Regions from separate parts of the Micromonospora sp. NPDC126480 genome, predicted to be linked through region 2. Evidence: riboswitches for the same ligand, from Rfam matches in the RefSeq annotation. Region 2 holds a riboswitch; each other region holds the start of a gene.
What was found. A riboswitch is a leader RNA that binds a small molecule or an ion and turns the genes downstream of it on or off. The one in region 2 is predicted to bind cyclic di-AMP.

Region 1 (6,708 bases), on a different contig from region 2:
GGCGGCAGGGGCCGGTCGACCAGCTCACCGGGGACGGTCACGTCGACGCCCAGGGTCAGCGGCTCGCCGCCGCCCGGGGTGAAGTCGGCGAAGACCCGCCACACGCCCGGCCCGGTCAGTGGGGAGTCGACCCGCCAGGTGCCGTCCGGAGCCAGTTCGGGGTGCACGTGGCGGAAGCCGGACAGGTCCCGGCGAGCCACGATCAGGTGCATGCGCTTGTCGTGCGCCACCTCGTACGCGGTGACCGGTTCGCCGTCCGGGCCGGTGATCTGGAAGGCGAACTCCCCGGGCGGTGCCTCGACCGGGCGGAGGGTGTGGCCGCGGTCGGAGACGAGCAGGCCGCCGGGCAGGTGGGCGCCCGCCGACTGGCCGTGCCCGGTCTCGTCGGTGTGCGCGGTCTCACCGGCGTGCCCGGTGTCGTCGTGGCGGGTGTCGGCGGCGGGGGCGACGGGGCCGGTCACCTGGCCGACCCCGTACGCCGCGCCGAACACCGCCACGAGGCCGAGCGCGAAGCCGCTGAGCTTCGTCGCCGTGTTCATGGGGTACCTCGGTCTCTCCGTGCGTCAGGCGCCGACGAGGTCGTAGCCGGCCTCGTCGACCGCGGCGCGCACGGTCTCGATGTCCAACGGGTCCGCACTGCTGACGGTGACCTGACCGGAGGCCAGATCCACCTGGACGTCCCGGACGCCCGGGATCGCGCCGACCTCGGCGCTTACCGAGCTCACGCAGTGCCCGCAGGTCATGCCCTGCACCTGGTACGTGGTGGTGACCATGGAACCTCTCCTTCTCCGTCACCCAGCATACCCCCTGGGGGTAACTGCCCAGGACAGTAACATACCCCCTAGGGGTACGCTATCCTGGTTCGCATGACCACACCCACGCCCGCCCCGATCCGGGGCTACACCGCCACCAAGGACCAGCTGCTCACGCGGCTGCGCCGCATCGAGGGGCAGGTCCGGGGCATCGAGAAGATGGTCGACGAGGACCGGTACTGCATCGACGTCCTCACCCAGATCTCCGCGATCCAGGCGGCGCTGGACAAGGTGGCCCTCGGCCTGCTCGACGGGCACGCACGCCACTGCCTGCACGAAGGGGCCGCCGAGGGTCGGGCCGACGAGATGGCCACCGAGATGATGGCCGCCGTCGGCCGGCTGATGAAGCGCGGCTGACCTCCCCGCGCGTTAAGAAGGGGCCCTTTCACCTCGCGAGGCGTTAAGAGGGGGCCCTTCCTTGCTCTCGAGGCGCACCCGCCGCAGCAGCTGGGCGTTGAGCGCCACCACGATCGTCGACCCGGACATCAGCACGGCCGCCAGCGCGGGACTCAACGCCAGCCCGGCCCAGACGAACACCCCGGCGGCCAGCGGCAGGGCCACCACGTTGTACCCGGCCGCCCAGCCCAGGTTCTGCCGCATCTTCCGGTACGACGCCTGGGAGAGCCGGACCACCGCGCCGACGCCACGCGGGTCGGACGAGGCGAGCACCACCCCGGCCGACTCGATCGCGACGTCCGTACCCGCCCCGATGGCGATGCCCACGTCGGCCCGGGCCAGGGCCGGCGCGTCGTTGACCCCGTCACCCACCATCGCAACCGTCAGGCCGCGTCGCTGCAGCTCGGTCACCTTGCCGTCCTTGTCCGCCGGCAGCACCTCGGCGAACACCTCGTCCACGCCACGCCGGAAACCCAGGTCGGCGGCCACCGCCTCGGCCACCGGCCGGGCGTCTCCGGTGATCATGGCGATGGTGTGGATTCCCTCCGCGCGCAGCTCGTCGATCGCCTGCCGCGCCTCGGGCCGCACCTCGTCGGTAAGCGCCACCGCCCCGAGCACCGCGTCCGGCAGCCGCACCAGATGCAACACGACCGCGCCCCGGTCGGCCCACCGGTCACTCGCCCCGGCCAACGGGGCGGGCGGCCGCACACCCAGCTCACGCAGGAGAGCAGGACCCCCCACCGCGTACTCCCGGCCCTCGACCGTCGCCCGCACCCCGCGGCCGGGCAGCGAGCGGAACCCGGTCCCAGCGGGGACGGCGCCGCGCTGCTGGGCGGCCGTGACGATCGCACGCGCCAACGGGTGTTCGCTGTCCGACTCGACCGCCGCCGCGATCCGCAGCACCTCGCCGTCGGCGGCGTCCGGCGCCGCGGCCACATCGGTGACGACGTGCTCCCCCCGGGTCAGGGTGCCGGTCTTGTCGAACAGCACCGCGTCGACGGTGCGCATCCGCTCCAGCGCCAGCCGGTCCTTCACGAGGATCCCGGAGCGGGCCGCGAGCGCCGTGGACAGGGCGATCACCAGCGGGATCGCCAGGCCCAGCGCGTGCGGGCAGGCGATGACCAGAACGGTGACCGTGCGGACCACGGCCTCGTCGGCGTTGCCGAACGCCGTCCACGCGAGCACCGTGACCACGGCGGTGGCCGTGGCGACGTAGAACAGGCCGGCGGCGAACCGGTCGGCCAGCACCTGGGCGCGGCCGCTCGACTGCTGCGCCTGCGCCACCATCCGTTGGATGCCGGCCAGGGTGGTCTCCTCGCCGAGCGCCTCGACCCGGACCCGCACCGCGGAGTCGGTGGCGACGGTGCCCGCCACCACGCGGTCGCCCACCGAGCGGGTGACCGGCCGGGACTCCCCGGTGATCATCGACTCGTCCAGCTCCGCGGCACCGTCGGTGACCCGGCCGTCTGCCGGCACCCGCCCGCCGGGCCGCACCAGCACCACGTCACCCACTCGCAGGTCGCCGACCGGCACCCGGGCGGTGGCGCCGTCCGCGGCGACCCGCTCGGCGTCGTCCGGCAGCAGGGCGGCCAGCGCCGCGAGCGCACCACGTGCCTGCCCGATCGCCTTCATCTCCTGCCAGTGGCCGAGCAGCATGATCGTGACCAGGGCCGCCAGCTCCCACCAGAAGTCCAGGTCGAACGCGCCGAGGCTGGTCGCCAGCGACGCGGCGTACGCGACCGTGATCGCCATGGCGACCAGCAGCATCATCCCCGGCGCGCGGTCCCGCAGCTCCCGGACGGCCCCGACCAGGAACGGCCAGCCGCCCCACCAGAACACCACCGAGCCGAGCACCGGCCCCACCAGTGACCGGCCCGGAAACTCCAGCCGGTAGCCGAACCATTCCATCACCAGGTGGCTGGTCAGCACGACCGGCACGGTGAGCAGCAGGCAGACCCAGAACCGGCGGCGGAACATCTCCGGGTCGTGCCCGGCGTGCTTGTCGTGCCCGGCGTGCTTGTCGTGCCCACCGGGCCGCCCGTGCCCGCCCTCGACCTCGTGCCCGCCCTGGCTCTCGTGCCCGCCGTGCGCTGGGCCGCCGCCCGGCTTCGGATGCGCCGCCATGCTCTCAACATCCCCCGCCGGCACCCGGCCGCGGGGCGCAACCGCCAGGTCCGGCGGCCGACACCACGGCGCGCGACCTGCGCCCGCGGGGTCGCGCTGGCTACGATTCGGCCGATGGCCCTTCGGATCCCGTACCGCCCGGCCTCCGCCCACCCCGGGGCGCCGGTGCCGCCGCCGACCGCGCGCGGCCACACGGGGCCCGGCCCGGCCGTCACGGTACGTGGCCACGACGCCACCCCCGGACGTCTCGCCGGGAGGAGTTCGGGGGAACGCTGAACCGTCCGACCCGCCGGCCCGTACCCCGCCCTGAAATCGTTGGGAGACACTCTGATGGGCGCCGACCACACCCGTCCCGCTCCGTCCGCCCCGCCGGGGGTGCGACGGATCCTCGTCGCGACGGTGGTCCCCCTCTTCCTCGCCACCGTGGTGGCCGCCCTCGTGCTGTGGCCCCGGGACACCCGGGAGCCCGAGGCCGCCACCGAACCACCCCGCTACCACGCCACGGTGACGAGGGTGGTGACCGAGCCGTGCCCGCCGACGCCGGAGGCGCCCGAGGGCGGCCCGGCCACCGGCGACGGCCCGTGCGGAACGGTGACCGTCCGGGTCGACGACGGGCCGGACGCCGGGCAGCAGGTCGAGACCCCGGTGCCCGCCGGGCCGGGCGCGCCGGCGGTCGCCGTCGGCGACGAGGTCGTCCTGGTCGAGCTGACCGACCCCGCCGACCCGTCCGCCAGCGCGTACAACATCGCGGAGCACCAGCGGGGCAAGCCGTTGGTGTGGCTGGTGGCGCTCTTCGCCGCCGCGATCGTGGCGTTCGGACGCTGGCGCGGGCTCGCCGCGCTCGCCGGCCTGGCCGCGAGCTTCGCCATCCTGCTGACCTTCGTGCTGCCGGGGATCAGCGCCGGCCGGTCGCCGCTGCTGGTCGCGGTGGTCGGCGCCGCTCTGATCATGTTCGTGGTCCTCTACCTCACCCACGGCGTCACCACACAGACGTCGGTCGCGGTGCTCGGCACGCTGGGCAGCCTGGTGCTCACCGGCGTGCTGGGCACGCTCGCCACCGCCGCCACCCACCTGACCGGGTACGGCAGCGAGGAGGCCACGACCCTGTCGATGTTCCAGGCCGACGTCGACCTGCACGGCCTGCTGCTGGCCGGGATCATCATCGGTTCGCTCGGCGTGCTCGACGACGTCACCGTGACCCAGGCGGCCACCGTCACCGAGCTGGCGCACGCCAATCCCGGTCTGTCCCGCCGCCAGCTCTACCGGTCGGCGACCCGGGTGGGCCGGGCCCACATCGCCTCCACGGTGAACACCATCGTGCTGGCGTACGCGGGCGCGTCGCTGCCGGTGCTGCTCCTGCTGACCGCCGACTCGCGGCCGGTGAGTCAGATCCTGACCAGCGAGTTCCTCGCCCAGGAGATCGTCCGCAGCGCGGTCGCGACCCTGGGACTGATCGCCGCCGTCCCGCTGACCACCGGGCTCGCCGCCCTGGTCACCACCGCCGGCCGGCGTACCGGCGGGGCGGGCGGCGGGGACCGCACCCCCGCGCCGACCCCGCGACCGGCCCCGGAACGGACCGAGGCGCTGGAGGCGCTCAGCACACCCCGCGCCGGCGGGACCGCCCCCGCCACCACCAGGTGGCCCGACCGCGACAGGAGTACGGACACCGCATGGTGACACTCCGCAGCGTGACGATCCAGGACCGTCCTCCTGATAGACGCGTCACTGATTACGCAGTGCACCGACGAAATCGCGCGTTTGGTCGGCTTCGGGACGTAGATCCCCAGGACGACTGTCAGGTAACCTCGCTCCCGGTCACCGCCGAAGGCGCGCACCGGCGCCAGCGGGGCCACCGCCCAATCGCCACCAGGCGAGCCGGGGAACCAGGTACGTGGGGTGAATCCGCGCCAGCGGTAGGGGCCGCTTCCGTCCCGAACCCGTCAGCTAACCCGGTCGGCGGTCGACGGAAGGGAACATTGTGACGGCACCCCTACGCCGCTGGTTGACACCCGTGGTGGCCGTGCTCGCCGCGCTGGCCGTCCTCGCCGGGCCCACCCCGGCCTCGGCCGCCCCCACCACTCCCCCCCAGCCCTCCGGGCACGACGAGGAGCCCAAGCTGCTGGGCGACCTGATCGAGTCCCGCAACCGGGAGTTCATCAAGGCGAACGCCGCGCTGAAGAAGTCGCAGGAGCGCCAGCTCGCCCTCGAACTGGAGCTCCGGAAGGCACAGGCCGATCTCAACGCCCTGGCGCCCCAGGTCAACCAGATCGCCGCCCAGTCGTACCGGACCGGCCGTATCGGTGCGATGTCGATGCTGCTGACCGCGAACACCCCCGACTCGTTCATCGCCCGCGCGACCGCCCTGGACGAGCTGAACCTCGTCAACGACAAGCGCCTCGGCGTGGTCAACGAGGTCAAGAACCGAGCCGAGCAGGCCAAGCTGGCTCTCGACGCCGAGATCCGTGAGCAGCAGAAGCTGACAAACGCCAAGAACCGCGAGAAGCGGGAGGCGGAGAAGGCACTGCGGCTGGTTGGCGGCAAGGGACTCACCGGCGGCCTGGTCAGCGCCACCTCGCCGGTCGCGCGGATCGCCCCGGGCCGCACCGCGAGCGGCGACTGGAAGCCCCAGTCCTGCAGCGAGAACGACCCGACCACCTCCGGCTGCGTCACCCCCCGGACGCTGCACATGTACAAGGAGGTCAAGCGGGCCGGCTTCAACCGGTTCGTCGGCTGCCACCGGTCGGGCGGCCCGTTCGAGCATCCCAAGGGACGGGCCTGTGACTGGTCGCTCCAGAATCGCGGGTTCGCCTCCTGGCACAACAACGACATGCGGAGGTACGGCAACGACCTGACCGCGTTCCTGGTCCGCAACGCCGACCGGCTCGGCGTCTACTACGTGATCTGGAACCGGCAGATCTGGTTCCCGGCGACCGGCTGGAGTTCGTACAGCGGCGCGTCGGACCACACCGATCACGTCCACGTGTCGATGCTGTAGGCCGGCTACCGACGAGGGCCGCCCCGCGAGTGGCGGGGCGGCCCTCGGTGTCCGTGCTCGCCGGGACCCGGGACGGTCAGGCGGCCGCGCGTTCGGCCGCGTCGACGTCGGGCAGGCCCACCGCGGCCACCGTCCGCACCGCACCCGCGGCGAGGCGGTACGACATCCCCACCACCGCGCACCGCCCGGCGGCCACGGCGGCTGCGAGCGGCTCCGACCGGTCCAGCATCGCCTCGACGGTGCAGGCGATGTGGATGTCGACGATCCCGTCGAGGTCGGCGACCCCCTCGGCGTCCGCCCGGCGCAGGCTCGGCACCACGGCGTCCACCACGGCACCGAGGTGGCCGGACGGGGGCGTGCCGGTGGCTGCCGCCGTACGGG
Region 2 (6,708 bases):
GTGCCGCCGGACGGCCAGCGTGCCGACCCGCGGATCGTGCAGGCCGACCTCGGTGACGGCGGGCGCGATCTGGTCGACCAGGTGCGCGAGCGCGCCGTCGGGCCGCCGGCCGGCGCGCAGCGCGTCGACCGCCGCCGCGACCGCCCCGCACCGCTCGTGGCCCAGCACCACCACCAGCGGTACGCCGAGCTGCCCCACCACGTACTCGATGGAGCCGAGGACCGCCCGGTCCAGGACGTGCCCGCCGGTGCGGATCACGCAGATCGAGCCGAAGGTCTGGTCGAAGATCGCCTCCAGCGGCACCCGGGAGTCGATGCAGCCGAGCAGGACGGCGTACGGCTGCTGGTCGCCGGAGGCCGTCGCGGCGGCGGCGGTGACGTCGTGGCCGTGGATCGGCTGCCCGCTGACGAAGCGCCGGTTGCCGGCGAGCAGCTCGGCCAGCGCCGCGCGGGGCGTACCACCGGCGGCGCGCCCGCCCGGCCGGTCCGGGGGTGGTGCCATGTCCGCCAGCCTGACGGGTATCCGCGGGACCGTGGGCCGGGTTGCGAATCTTCTCACCGGTGCGGTTGGCGTGGTGTCATGACGGGTAGCCGGTGTTACCACCGGGTATCGCCGGTGTGACGAACTCGCGCGGCCCGGGGGAGGTGGCGATGCCGGAGGCACACGAGGTCCGCCTGCCTGACGGCGTCCGCCTGCACGTCGAGGTGCACGGGCCGGCCGATGCCGAGGTGACCGCGGTACTGCTGCACGGGTGGACGCTTGACGGCCGCGCCTGGCACCGGCAGCTCGCCGAGCTGCGCGACCGCTTCGCCGGGGCGGTTCGGGTGGTGACCTACGACGCTCGCGGCCACGGCCGGTCCAGTTGCATGGCGCTGCCCACGGCCACCCTGGCTCAGCTCGGCGACGACCTCGCCGCGGTGCTCGACGCGGTCGCGCCGACCGGCCGGGCCGTGCTCGCCGGGCACTCCATGGGCGGTATGACGATCATGGAGTACGCCCACCGCCACCCCGCGCACTTCGCCGCCCGCGTCGCCGGTCTGGTCTTCGTCTCCACCACCGCCGAGGGGCACACGCACACGGTCTACGGCCTGTCGCCCCGGATCGCCCGGTTGATCCGGCTCGCCGAGACCACCGGCGCCGGGGTCCTGGCCCGGTGCGGGTCGTGGCGTCCGCCGCGGGCACTGCTGCGCGCTTTGAAACCCAGCATCCGCTGGATGCTCTTCGGCGACCACTGCGACCCGGGCGACATCCGCCTGGTCACCTCCGCGGTGGCCCGGGCGTCGTTGCGGTCGATCGGCGGTTTCCGGGCCTCGATCGGGGCGCAGCACCGGCTGGAGACGCTGGCCGAGCTGGCGCACCTGCCGGCCGCCGCGCTGGTCGGCGACCGGGACCGGCTGACCCCGCCGCCCTGCGCGGAATCGATCGCGGCCGCGCTGCCGGCGACCGAGCTCACCGTCTGCCCGGGCGCGGGACACATGCTCATGATGGAGCGCCCCGACGAGGTGAACGACGCCCTGGTGGGCGTGCTGCGCCGGGTCCTCGACCGCCCCGCCACGACCGCGAAGGTCACCGGGTAGCGCCCGCGCGCACCTCGAGCGTGCCGGGTGACGCCGGGGCGTACCCTCGTGCGGTTGGCCGGGGTACGGCCGCGCGTACCGCGCCACCCTCGCCGCCGACGTCAGGAGGAGCGAGCGTTGACCGACCAGACCGCGCTGGAGCAGGAGATCGCCGTCGAGCAGCGGCACCTCGACCGGGTGTACGCGCGTCTGGCCGAGCTGCGCCGGTCGGCGGTCCACGCGGAGAAGGAGGGCTACCGACTGGCCCGGGTCGGCAACTTCGGCGCCCTGGTCGAGCGGGACGCGATGGTGTTCCACGCGGCGCAGCGCCGGCACCTGTTCGACGCCGAGCACGAGGGGCTGGTCTTCGGCCGGCTCGACCTGCGCGACGGGCAGGTGCTGCACGTCGGGCGCCTCGGTATCCGGGACGAGAACGCGGCCACCCTGGTGGTGGACTGGCGCGCCCCGGCCGCCGCCGCCTTCTACCGGGCCACCCCGGCGCAGCCGCTGGGTGTGATCCGCCGGCGCATGATCCAGTCGAGCGGGGAGCGGGTCACCCGGATCGAGGACGACCTGCTCGACCCGGCCGCCGCCCCGCCCGACCTGACGGTGGTCGGCGACGGCGCCCTGCTGGCCACCCTGTCGAAGGCGACCGGGCGCGGCATGCGGGACATCGTCGCCACCATCCAGCGGGAGCAGGACGAGGCGATCCGGTCGCCCGGCTCGGGCGTCACGATCGTCTCCGGCGGACCGGGGACCGGCAAGACGGCGGTCGCCCTGCACCGGGCGGCGTACCTGCTCTACTCCGACCGCAGCCGGTACGCCGGCGGCGGCATCCTGGTGGTCGGGCCGTCGGCGGTCTTCGTCGACTACATCGCGTCGGTGTTGCCGTCGCTTGGCGAGGACACCGCCGCGCTGGCCTCGCTGGGCGGCCTCTTCCCGGGGTTGCGTGCGACCCGCACCGACCCGCCGGAGGTCGCGGCGGTGAAGGGCTCGCTGCGGATGCGGCGGGTGCTGGAGCGGGCCGCCCGGGACGCGGCGCCGGATGCTCCCGGGGAGCTGCGGCTGTTGTACCGGGGTGGGCTGCTGCGCGTCGACCGCCGGGAGCTGGACGCCATCCGGGAACGGGCGCTGCCGCGCGGCGCGCGACGCAACGAGGTGCGCCGGGCCGGCTTCGACGGGGTCTTCGCCGCGCTGTGGGCGCAGGCCCGGCGGCTGGGGATCGCCCGTTTGCCCGAGCAGCGCGCGTTCGAGGACGAGATCGCCGACCGGCCGGAGTTCCGCGAGTTCCTGAAGGCGTGGTGGCCGCGGCTGCACCCGCGCCACGTGCTCGGCTGGCTCGCCCGGCCCGACCGGCTGCGCCGGTACGCCGCGGGCGTGCTCGGCGGCCGTGAGATCCGGCTGCTCCTCGACGCGTACCGGACCTTGGACTCCGAAGGGCTGACCGTCGCCGACATCGCCCTGCTCGACGAGCTGGACACCCTGCTGGGCAAGCCGCTGAAGCCGGCGCGGCCGAAGCGGGATCCGTTCCAGCTCGCCGGCGGCGTACGCGAGCTGAGCACGCTCGCCGACCGGCAGCGCGCCGCCCGGGAGGCGGCCCGGCAGCGCCCGGAGGACTACCGGGAGTACGCCCACGTGGTGGTCGACGAGTCGCAGGACGTGTCGCCGATGCAGTGGCGCATGATCGGCCGGCGTGGCCGGCTGGCCTCGTGGACAGTGGTGGGCGACCCGGCGCAGACGGCGTGGACCGGTGACCCGGACGAGCTGGCCCGGGCCCGTGACCAGGCACTCGGCCGGCGGCGGAGGCACCACTTCACGCTCACCACCAACTACCGCAACTCGGCGGAGATCTTCGCGGTGGCGGCGGCCGAGATCCGGCGGGTCGACCCGGACCTTCCGTTGCCCACCGCCGTCCGCTCGACCGGCGTCGACCCGGTGCAGCTGGTCGTGCCGCCGGAGGAGTTGGAGACCGCCGTGGTGGAGGCGGTCGGCACGTTGCTCACCGAGGTGGAGGGGACGGTCGGGGTGATCACGCCGGTGCCGCGCCGGGGCGCGGTCGCCGGTTGGCTGGGTGGGCTCGGCGCGCCGCGGCTGCAGGTCGTGACCAGCCTGGAGGCCAAGGGCATGGAGTACGACGGCGTCGTCCTGGTGGCACCGGGTGAGATCCGGGCCGACCCGGGGTCGGGCGTGCGGACCCTGTACGTCGCGCTGTCCCGTGCCACCCAGCGGCTCACCACCATCGACCCCGTCGGCTGAGCGTCGACACCGCGACCGACAGTTGCATACATAGCGATGTGAGCATAGGTTAGGCACGGATCGGGACGGGCGACGGAAGGTGTCCGCGTGGGCGCAGGTCATGACCACCACCACGGGTCGGTCACCAACGCCGCGCAGCGGCACCGCGGGCGCCTCTGGGCGGCCTTCGGCCTGCTCGCCACCCTGATGGTGGTCGAGGCGGTGGCCGCCTTCCGCACCGGATCGCTCGCGCTGCTCAGCGACGCCGGACACATGTTCACCGACGTGCTCGGCATCGGCATGGCCCTGGCCGCGCTCACCGCCACCCGCCGGCGCAGCGGCGACCCGCAGCGCACCTTCGGGCTCTACCGGCTGGAGGTGCTCGCCGCCCTCGCCAACGCCCTGCTGCTCTCCGGCGTGGCGGTCTACGTGCTGGTCGAGGCCGTACGCCGGTTCGGCGACCCGCCGCAGGTGCGCACCGGCCCGATGCTGGCGGTGGCCACCCTCGGCCTGCTCGCGAACCTGATCGCCTTCGCCCTGCTCCGGCCCGGGGCGAAGGAGAGCATCAACCTCCAGGGCGCCTACCTCGAGGTGCTCGGCGACCTGCTGGGCAGCCTCGGCGTGATCGCCGCGGCCCTGATCATCACGGCCACCGACTGGTGGTGGGTCGACCCGCTGGTCGCGGTCGCCATCGGCCTGTTCATCCTGCCCCGCACCTGGCGCCTCGGGCGGGCGGCGCTGCGCATCCTGGTGCAGGCCGCGCCGGAGCACCTCCAGGTCACCGCCGTGCACGACCGACTGGTCGCCGTGCCCGGCGTCGCGGAGGTGCACGACCTGCACGTCTGGACACTCACCTCCGGGATGGAGGTGGCCTCCGCCCACCTCACGATCGCGCCCGGCGCCGACGTCGCCGCGGTCCTCGCCGCCGCGCGGACCCTGCTCCGCGACGAGTTCCGGATCGAGCACGCCACGTTGCAGATAGAGCCCGGGGCGGCCGCCGGTACCTGCGGGGCCGTTGAGTGGTGATCGGCACACCCCTCCTCGTGCGGATCGATCCTCTCCCTTTTGTCTGATTAGGCGGTGACCACACGGACACCGTCAGTAACATCCGCTGCACCTGCCACCTGAGCACCGGTAGGCTCTGATCCGGCCTCCGCCAGGCGGCACCCACCGGTGCCGGCGGCGGTCGCCGCCTAATCGCCCGCCAGGGCGAACCGGGGAACCAGGTACGTGGGGTGCATCCGCGCCAGCGGTAGGGATCTTCCGTCCCGAACCCGTCAGCTAACCCGGTCGGCGGCTGACGGAAGGACACGTGTATATGCCAGCAGTGGCACCCGTACGACGACCTGCCGCCCGGGTGGCGGCACTGATCATCGCGGCGCTCGCGCTCGGGCTCGGCGTCGCGCCGGTGGCCCCCGCGACGGCCGCTCCGCCGGCCCGCCAGGCCGCCGCCCCCGGGGACGACCCCGAGGGCGGCACCCCCGCCCTCCGCGCGCAGCTCGAAGCGGCCAGCAAGGGATACCTCGACGCCAAGCGGGCCCTGGAAACCTCGGTGAAGCGGCAGCAGCAGCTCGCCGACCAGCTCAAGACCACCGAGACGCAGCTCGCCGAGCGCACCAGCCGGGTCGGTCAGATCGCCGGCCTCGCGTACCGCACCGGCCGCCTCGGCACTGCGTCGGCGCTGCTCAACAGTTCGTCCCCGGAGGGCTTGATGGACCGGGCCGCTGCCCTGGACGCGGTGGCCGCCAACGAGGACCAGGCGCTGCGCGAGCTGCTGGACACCCGCGACCAGGTCAATCAGGCCAAGCTCGCGGTGGAGGCGGAGATCGGGGAGCAGCGCAAGCAGCAGGCGGTGATGGCCAAGCGCAAGCAGCAGGCCGAGCGGGCGCTCACCGTGGCCAACGAGCGGGCCAGCTCCGCCCCCGCGAGCCGCAGCTCCACCCGGGCGGCACCCGCGCCGCGGAACTCGGACGGCTCCTGGCCCTCCGAGTCGTGCAGCGTCAACGACCCGACCCCGGCCAACGGCTGCATCACCCCGCGCACACTGCACGCCCTCAACCAGGCCAAGGCGGCCGGCTTCACCCGGTACGTGTCGTGCTTCCGCTCCGGCGGCTCGGGCGAGCACCCGAAGGGCCGGGCCTGCGATTTCGCCGCCCAGAAGAGCGGCTTCGGCGGAGACGCGACCGGCGGCGACCGGACGTACGGCAACAACCTGGCGGCGTTCTTCGTGAACAACGCCGACCGCCTCGCCGTGCTCTACGTGATCTGGTACCGGCAGATCTGGCTGCCCAGCAGCGGCTGGAAGTCGTACAGCGGCGCGGGCGGGGACCCGTCCAGCGACCACACCAACCACGTGCACCTGTCGGTCTACTGACGAGGGCGTGCGGGCCGGGCAGCCGTCGGGCGACCGACAGCTGCCCGGCCCGCAGGCCGTCAGGCGCTCTCCAGCGCCGCGCCGAGCCGGCTGGCCAGAGCCAGGTGCGCCGCGCGGGCCTGCTCGAACGCGTACCGGAACAGCGGCGCCGGCGCGACGAGCGTGATCTCCACGTCGATGCGGACGCCCTCCGGCTCCGGTGCCAGCCGGGTCCGGTTGCGTACCGTCGTCGCCGGCCACTGCCGGGCCACGGTGACCACCTCGTCCTCCGTCGCGACGAGCACGTCGGCGCGGTAGGTGACCGGTAGCCGCAGCCGACCCAGCGGGACGCGGTCGGTGATCGCGTAACTGGCGCGGGCGCCGCGCCGGGACGCGACCCGTCGCACCCGGACGATGAACGGATGGAACTCGCCGTGCCGGAGCGGATCGGCAAGCAGGTTCGCGGCGGCCGCCGGGGTGGACCGCGCCTGGACGGTGTAGCTGAAGGAATCCCGCCTGAGCACGCCGTCTCCCACCGTCGTCGGTCGTCCGATCGTCACCCAC
Region 3 (6,708 bases), on a different contig from region 2:
TGCTGGTGCACCCGGTGGCGGCACGTAGGGGCCGCAAGTTGTTCGACGAGGGCGACACCGCGTACCACCTGACGGTGACGGCGACGGAGACGTTCCCGACCGGCGTGATCCGCGTGATCTACGCGCCGACCGAGGCGCCCGCCGCCGTCGGCTACGACGAGGTCAAGGACCAGGTTTCCTGAGTACGCCCCGGCCGGGTCGCCGGATCCGGGCGACCCGGCTGATGCGCCCGACCGGGACGCCTACCGGGCGCGGGCCCAGGCGGTGAAGCGCTCGAACAGGCGGTCCGGTGGCGTGCCCCCGTCCAACTCGGCGAGCTGCTCGGCGGCCTCGACCTGGAGCGTCGCCAGGTAGACCAGCAGGGCGGCCCGGTCGTGGCGGTACTCGCCCAGCAGCCGGAGCTTCGCCGGTGAGCACGGCCACGCGATCCCGCACGCCCGGCACCGCCAGGTCGGCCGGGACGGGACATGTTCGGCGCGGCGTCGGGTCACCGGACCCGCACCGGCTCTATCTCCGTCACGGCGTCGACCCGGACCGCCGCGTACCGCTCCCGGGGAGCGACCGACCGATCCGGGCGGATCTCGCGGCCCTTGAGCTGCACCCAGACCACGCCGTCGACGGTCTGGGTGCCGAGGACCTCGGTGATGGCCAGGGTCAGGGTCCCGGTGCCGAACCGGTAGGCGTCCTCCCGGACCCGGATCGTGCGGCCGACGGCGATGGTCACCGGCGGTACCTCCCTTCGCGGGTTGGACGGGGCCGCCCCGACACGTCACAGGGGCGGCCCCGGCAGCGCGACCGGCGGGTTCGGGTCCCGCTACCGGCGCACGCCGCTCGTCCTTCCACCCTGGACGCGAGCCCCCTAGGCTCGGAACAGTCACCACTCGATCGCGGAGCGCGATGGCCTGATGCGGGCCGGCGCGGAGTGGTGTGGAGAGCCGTGGAAGGGTGTGGAAGTCGTGGGAATCTCGCCGTCCGAGTTCCTCCTTCGTGAGCTGCGGCGACGCCGCACGGCCGCCGGGCTGACCCAGGCTCAACTCGGCGAGTCGGTCTTCTGCTCGGATTCGCAGGTCAGCGCGATCGAGACCGGGACCAAACCGCCGACGCTGCCCTACCTGACCGCTGTCGACAAGGCGTTGAACACCGGCGGCTACTTCGCGACGCTCTGGGACGAGTTGGTCAAGGGGGACGCCGCTCCGGTCTGGCTACGTGAATGGATTCAAATCGAGCGGGAGGCGACCGCGCTGCGCTGGTACGAGCACTCCTTCGTGCCGGGACTGCTACAGACCGAGGCGTACGCTCGCGCGACGTTCCGCGCGGCCCGCGTGCCGGCTGCGGACCTCGACCGGCGCGTGGCCGCGCGGCTGGAGCGGCAGTCCGTCCTCGGTCGGGACCCGGCCCCACAACTCTTCGTGGTGCTGGACGAGATGGTCGTCCGGCGGGCGTGCGGAGGCGGCGACGTGATGGCCGAGCAGGTGGAACACCTGCTGACCTGCGCCGAACAGCCCCATATTCAGTTGCATGTGGTGCCGTTGTCCGCTGGCATCTACTCAGGACTCGCCGGGGCGTTCATCCTGGCTGACCTGCCGGATGGCTCACGCGCCGGTTACGTCGACAACCAACTGGCAGCGCAGATCACCGGGCAGCCCGACCCGGTTGCTAGCCTGGGACTGTCTTGGGACTCAGTCCGGGGTGAAGCTCTCCCGCTCGGGCAGACACTCGACGTACTCAAGGAAGCGGCGAAGACATGGACAACCTGACGGGCGCTCGCTGGCGGAAGTCGTCCCGCTCGTCCACAAACGGCGGCGCCTGCGTCGAGGTCGCCGACAACCTGCCCGGTGTCGTGGGTGTCCGCGACTCCACGGACCCGACCGGGCCCGCGCTGACCTTCTCCCCCGCCGCCTGGCGGGCCTTCGTCACGAAGGTCTCCGGGCTCGGCTGACCGGTCACTCGACCGCCCTACTGGCTCTCGTCCCGGAGCCGGAGCGCGGCGTCAAGGTTGTACCGCGACAACTGCGTGCTCGGATGTTCCACGCCCAACACCCGTTCCCGCCCCGCCAGCGTCATCCTCAAGCGGAGCCGACCACTCATAGAGATCTTGGACGGTTACCGTTCGTCGCGAACGGTAACTGTCCAAGATCTACCTGGTCCTCGTACGGGAAGTGGCGTGCGGCCGGCGCGAGCGCTCTGCCCCGTCGGTGCGGGCAGTTCCACAGCGAGCCGATCGGTGACACGAGCCACCGCCGCGAAGCCGCGCGGCGTCCGGGGTCCGGCCACCGGAGCGACAACGGACGCCGGCCCCGAAAAGGGGGACCGGCGCCCGTCGTGGTGGAGCGGTGGGTCAGGCGGAGTAGCCGCGGGTCGCGGCCCAGTTCGCCAACGCGATCGTGGTCATCCAGTACGACCCGGCGGCGGGGTTCGCCGAGTCGGCGATCCGCACCAGCCGGCCCTCGTCGTCGTAGCCGACCACCGCGATGTAGTGGCCGCCGGGGAACGAGTGCCAGCCGCCGGCGGTGTCGGTGGCGCTACCGGCGACGTTGACCACCACGCCGCGGCCGTCGGTGATGGCCTTGACGACGTCGGCCTGGAGCTGGTCCATCTGGGCCGGGGTGGCGGCGCCGCCCTTGATCATGCGGGTCCGGTACGGGGACCCCTTGACCGTGTCGTTGAGCACCCGGGTGGTGTCCTCGGCCGAGTCGGTGCCGAACTGGTCGGTGCCGAGCGGGCCGGCGAGCTGGTCCTGCGAGCGCTCGATACCGGCGGCGCTTAGCGCGTTGCGGACGGCGGCCGGACCGCAGTAGTAGAAGTTGATTTGCGCCTGGTAGGCGTACTTCAGGGTCTTGGACTTCGGTGGCTTCGGTGCCGCCGGCTTCTTGGTCAGGTCCGGGTCGGCGGCGGCCGTGGTGGCCGGGGCGCTGGACGGCGCGGCGCTCGACGGCGCGGCGCTGCTGGGGGCCACCGCAACGGCGCGGGCCTCGCCACGCGAGGCGGGGCTGTCGCCGCCCCGCTCAGCCAGCGCGACGCCGGTCTGGGCCGAGGCGGGGGCGGGGGTCTCCTCGGTGCCGGCGGCCAGGGCCCCCGCACCGGTCGCCAGCACGAGCGCCGCGGCCGACGCGGCGGCCACCTGGTACGGGCGCTCGGAGACGAGACGGCGGAGCTGTCGCTTGAGGTGGTGCTTCACGGGTTTCCTCCACGGGCGGTCGGGGCTGGTGGCGCACCGTGCCGGCCGAAAGCGGCGCAGGGCGGGGCCGCGCGGAGAGAATCCGCCGGCGGGTGGCCACGAGGGGGTCGCGCCCGGTCGGACCGGGCGGTGGGCGGTGGGTCAGCGCCCGGCGGAAGTCCGGACGGGCGCGGGCACCGCTACGCCGTGGAGGCGGCGGAACGCCCGGGGGGCGGATTCGTGCTGCACGAAGTTGGAACTCCTTCCGACACCGCCTACCGGGTTAGCTGACGGGTTCGGGCGGGAAGTGCGCCCTACCGCGAGACTCGCGGATTCACCCCAGGTGCAATGGGTCCCCGGCTCGCCTTCCGGCGATTGAGCGGGTCGATGCGGCGTCGCCTCTTGCGATCGGGTACCGCACCGGACGCGCCGACATTACTGGCCGGTTCACGGGCCTGCCAAGCCGTCGTGACCTGCCTAAACATCGATCATGGAAGCAATTTTGCGGACACTTTCGCACTGACGCTACTCAATGGGGACGGCTGGCGAAGACGGCGCGTGCGGTCGGTAACGGGACAGGCCGTCGACTTTCTTCCGCCACTCGCGCGAGAATCGGCCGACCTGAGAAACTTGACCGGTTCGACATTCGTGTGACCGGAGTCACGGAAATAACCGGCCGGTCAGCTCGCCCGCGCCGGCCGCCACCGGACCTCGACGGCCCGGCGCCCGACGGTCACCGGCCGGGACCGCGTCGACACCGCCGGCCGCAGCCGTTCCGCCGCCGCGTACGCCTCGGCCGAGAGCGCCCGGGCCGCCTCGGCGGCCACCTCGGCGTCCCGCCACGAGGCCCGCTCCCGGGCCGCGGCCGCGCGGTAGGCGGCCAGCTTGCCGTCCCGGACGGCCCGCGTCAAGGCGATCTCCTGGTCGACCGGGTGCAGGCGGGGGTCCCACCCGCCCCGGTGCCCGAACACGTCCCGGAGCTGCTCGGCGGTGAGGTCACCGCGCCAGTGGGCGGCCACCGCCGCGTGGTGCAGCCAGCGCTCGCGGTACGCGTACTCGGCGGGCGTCCGGGGAGTGCGCGGTCGCGGCAGCGGTGCCGCCGCGGCGAGCCGGCGGGCGTCACCTTCCGCCTCGTCGTACGCCTGCCAGGCCCGGTCGGCCTCCTCCTGGGCGGCCAGCCAGGCGTCCCGTCGCCGTCGCGCCGTCTGAGCCGCCCCGGCCGCCGCCACCGCCACCTCCTCGGCGTACCGGCGCAGGTCGGTGGTCTCGTCCGCCGGTGGCGGCTCCGGGACGGGCCGGTCCGGCTCCGGCCGGGCCGCGAGGACGGTGAGCGTGGTCAGGGCGAGAAGAAGCAGCGCCGACCAGATGGCGGTCGCCCGGGGTACGTCGACGAGGAACTCGTGAAGGACGGTGGTCATGTCGGCACACCTCATGAGGAAACGGCGGGAGTCGTACCGCTCGGCGACTGGCCGGCGGCACGGCGGGGAAACGACGGGTGCAGCCGCGGCCGGACCGGGGTCGGGGCATCTCGGCCGGCCCGGCGAGTGTTAACAGGGGGCCCCTGCTCTACCGCAGGCGTTAAGAGGGGGCCCTTCCTTACCCGAAGGGTGGGGCTCGGGGGCCGGCGGTGGTGGCGGACCGGGCCGGTCGGGGCACCGCCTCGGTGCCGGTCGCCGGGACCGGCCGGGCGGCACCGTGCGGCACGCCGGTCACCGGGACGAGGGCCGCCGAACGGCAGGAGGGCCCGTCGTCGACGGTGGACCGCGCGTACGCGTTCTCCGCTCCGCCGGCACCGGTCGCGCCGTCGGTGCTCAACCACGCGGGGGCGTTCCCCGGGGCCACGGCGATCATCGCTCCGGTCGCGCCGGCGGCCTCCGCCGAGTGAGCCGGACCGGCGACGCCGACGGTGAGACCGGCGGTCAGCGCGAGACCGGCGAGCAGCCGGGAGGCCCAGCGCGCCACCCACCACAACGGACAGGTGAGGGCGACGGGGAGCACGGTCCCACGCTACCGCCGGGCACCGGCCCGCCGCACCGGTGACGGGCGTGTCGCACTGAGTGTCGCGCCGGACCGGTCAGCGTGGAGGGTCAGCCGCGCTCGCCCGCGTACACCCTGGGGTTGTCGGGCTCGGCCGCGCGCGGCGCCGGCACGGCCGCCGGCCGCCTGCGGCGCGGCCCGAGCCGGCGCATCATCGGTGTCTCCACCCAGCGGTGCAGCAGCGCCGCCAGCAGCAGGTTGACCAGGAGGAAGCCCACCACGGCCGTCGGCCCCCACCAACCGTCCAGGCCCACCCCGTAGTGACCGGTCAGCCGCAGCACGCTGACCATGACCAGGACGTGCACCAGGTAGAACGCGAACGAGACCTCACCGAGCCAGACCATCGGCCGGGAGCGCCACGGGGTCCGCCGGCCGGCGACGTCCGCGTCGGCGGCGGCGGCGATGACCAGGACGTACGCGGCCGACAGCAGCGCCGCCCACAGTTCGGCCCGGATCCAGCCGCCGGCCACCACCCAGGTCACCACGAAGAACACCGTGGCCAGGCCCAGCCGTGGGCCACGCCACCGGCCGCGGCGCAGCAGCTCGGCGGCGGCCACGCCCATCCAGAACTCCAGCGAGCGCACCGGCGGGAAGATCTGGGTGAACCACCAGCGGCTCTCCTCGGGCACGAGGGCCTGCGCCGGCCAGAGCGCGAGGATGAGCAGCGGCACCGCGACGACCACGCCCCACAGCGCGCCGGCCGGCAGCCGCCGGATCAGCGGCAGCGCGAACGGCAGGCAGGCGTAGAAGAACAGCTCACAGGAGAGCGACCAGCTCACCGTGTTGATGCTGTAGAACACGCCGGGAGTCGGGTCCCAGGCCTGCACCAGCAGCAGGTTCTCCAGCGCGGCGCGCGGGTTGACCGGGTCGGCGAACGCGTACGCGACAAGCAGCGCCGCCACGAACATCACCACGTGGTTCGGGTAGATCTTGGCGATCCGCCGGCGCAGGAAGGTGCGCTTCGCCTCACCCGGCCGGTACGACCAGACCAGCACGAATCCACTGAGGATGAAGAAGAACTGCACGCCGGAGAGGCCGAGGGTGAACGCCCGGTCCACGACCGCCTTGTAGGCGGGCTCGGCGACGATGCCCATCGTGCCGGCGTGGAAGCCGAAGACCAGCAGCGCCGCGATCCACCGTAGCCCGGTCAGCGACGGCAGCCGGTTGCCCGGAACGATGACGGTGGAGTCCGCCGCGCGGACCGGGCGGTCGGTGGGGGGCACCAGCACGCGCGTCTCCTCCTGAGGGGTCGTGGCCGGCCCTCGCCGGCCCGCTCGGCACGCCCCGCGACATTACCCGCCGGGACGGTGACCGCCACCCGCGCCCGACCACCGTGTCGTACGCATGTTCGACCGCTGCGGTAGGCTCGGGCCGTGCCGGACGTCTCCTACCAGCCGTCGATGCTGGATGTCGCCGACGCCGGGCCGACGCTCGGGCCGCTGCGCGGCCGGGTCACGCGGCACCGGCTCACCCGGGGCGCCTGGGTCGACCACCTGCCCGGCTGGGTGCGCGGC

Region 1: linked by a shared signal. The riboswitch ahead of ABTW87_RS23200 (coiled-coil domain-containing protein) and the one ahead of ABTW87_RS04815 (coiled-coil domain-containing protein) in region 2 are both predicted to bind cyclic di-AMP.
Region 3: linked by a shared signal. The riboswitch ahead of ABTW87_RS22215 (C39 family peptidase) and the one ahead of ABTW87_RS04815 (coiled-coil domain-containing protein) in region 2 are both predicted to bind cyclic di-AMP.

The regions. Positions count from the first base shown of each region.
Region 1 covers NZ_JBEORU010000028.1:37,207-43,914, reverse strand. The annotation lists gene ABTW87_RS23225 (DUF8832 domain-containing protein) at 1-539, opposite strand, end outside; gene ABTW87_RS23220 (heavy-metal-associated domain-containing protein) at 564-773, opposite strand; gene ABTW87_RS23215 (metal-sensitive transcriptional regulator) at 867-1,169, shown strand; gene ABTW87_RS23210 (heavy metal translocating P-type ATPase) at 1,182-3,332, opposite strand; gene ABTW87_RS23205 (YibE/F family protein) at 3,663-5,009, shown strand; cyclic di-AMP (ydaO/yuaA leader) riboswitch at 5,176-5,306, shown strand; gene ABTW87_RS23200 (coiled-coil domain-containing protein) at 5,311-6,327, shown strand; gene ABTW87_RS23195 (carbonic anhydrase) at 6,404-6,708, opposite strand, start outside.
Region 2 covers NZ_JBEORU010000004.1:14,016-20,723, reverse strand. The annotation lists gene ABTW87_RS04835 (carbonic anhydrase) at 1-501, opposite strand, end outside; gene ABTW87_RS04830 (alpha/beta fold hydrolase) at 651-1,577, shown strand; gene ABTW87_RS04825 (HelD family protein) at 1,695-3,812, shown strand; gene ABTW87_RS04820 (cation diffusion facilitator family transporter) at 3,900-4,817, shown strand; cyclic di-AMP (ydaO/yuaA leader) riboswitch at 4,972-5,102, shown strand; gene ABTW87_RS04815 (coiled-coil domain-containing protein) at 5,119-6,165, shown strand; gene ABTW87_RS04810 (SRPBCC family protein) at 6,225-6,668, opposite strand.
Region 3 covers NZ_JBEORU010000026.1:7,623-14,330, reverse strand. The annotation lists gene ABTW87_RS22240 (dihydrofolate reductase family protein) at 1-182, shown strand, start outside; gene ABTW87_RS22235 (flavin reductase) at 243-491, opposite strand; gene ABTW87_RS22230 (hypothetical protein) at 488-724, opposite strand; gene ABTW87_RS22225 (helix-turn-helix domain-containing protein) at 906-1,757, shown strand; gene ABTW87_RS22220 (DUF397 domain-containing protein) at 1,745-1,939, shown strand; gene ABTW87_RS22215 (C39 family peptidase) at 2,339-3,178, opposite strand; cyclic di-AMP (ydaO/yuaA leader) riboswitch at 3,415-3,549, opposite strand; gene ABTW87_RS22210 (hypothetical protein) at 3,838-4,575, opposite strand; gene ABTW87_RS22205 (hypothetical protein) at 4,754-5,155, opposite strand; gene ABTW87_RS22200 (acyltransferase family protein) at 5,245-6,423, opposite strand; gene ABTW87_RS22195 (alpha-ketoglutarate-dependent dioxygenase AlkB) at 6,595-6,708, shown strand, end outside.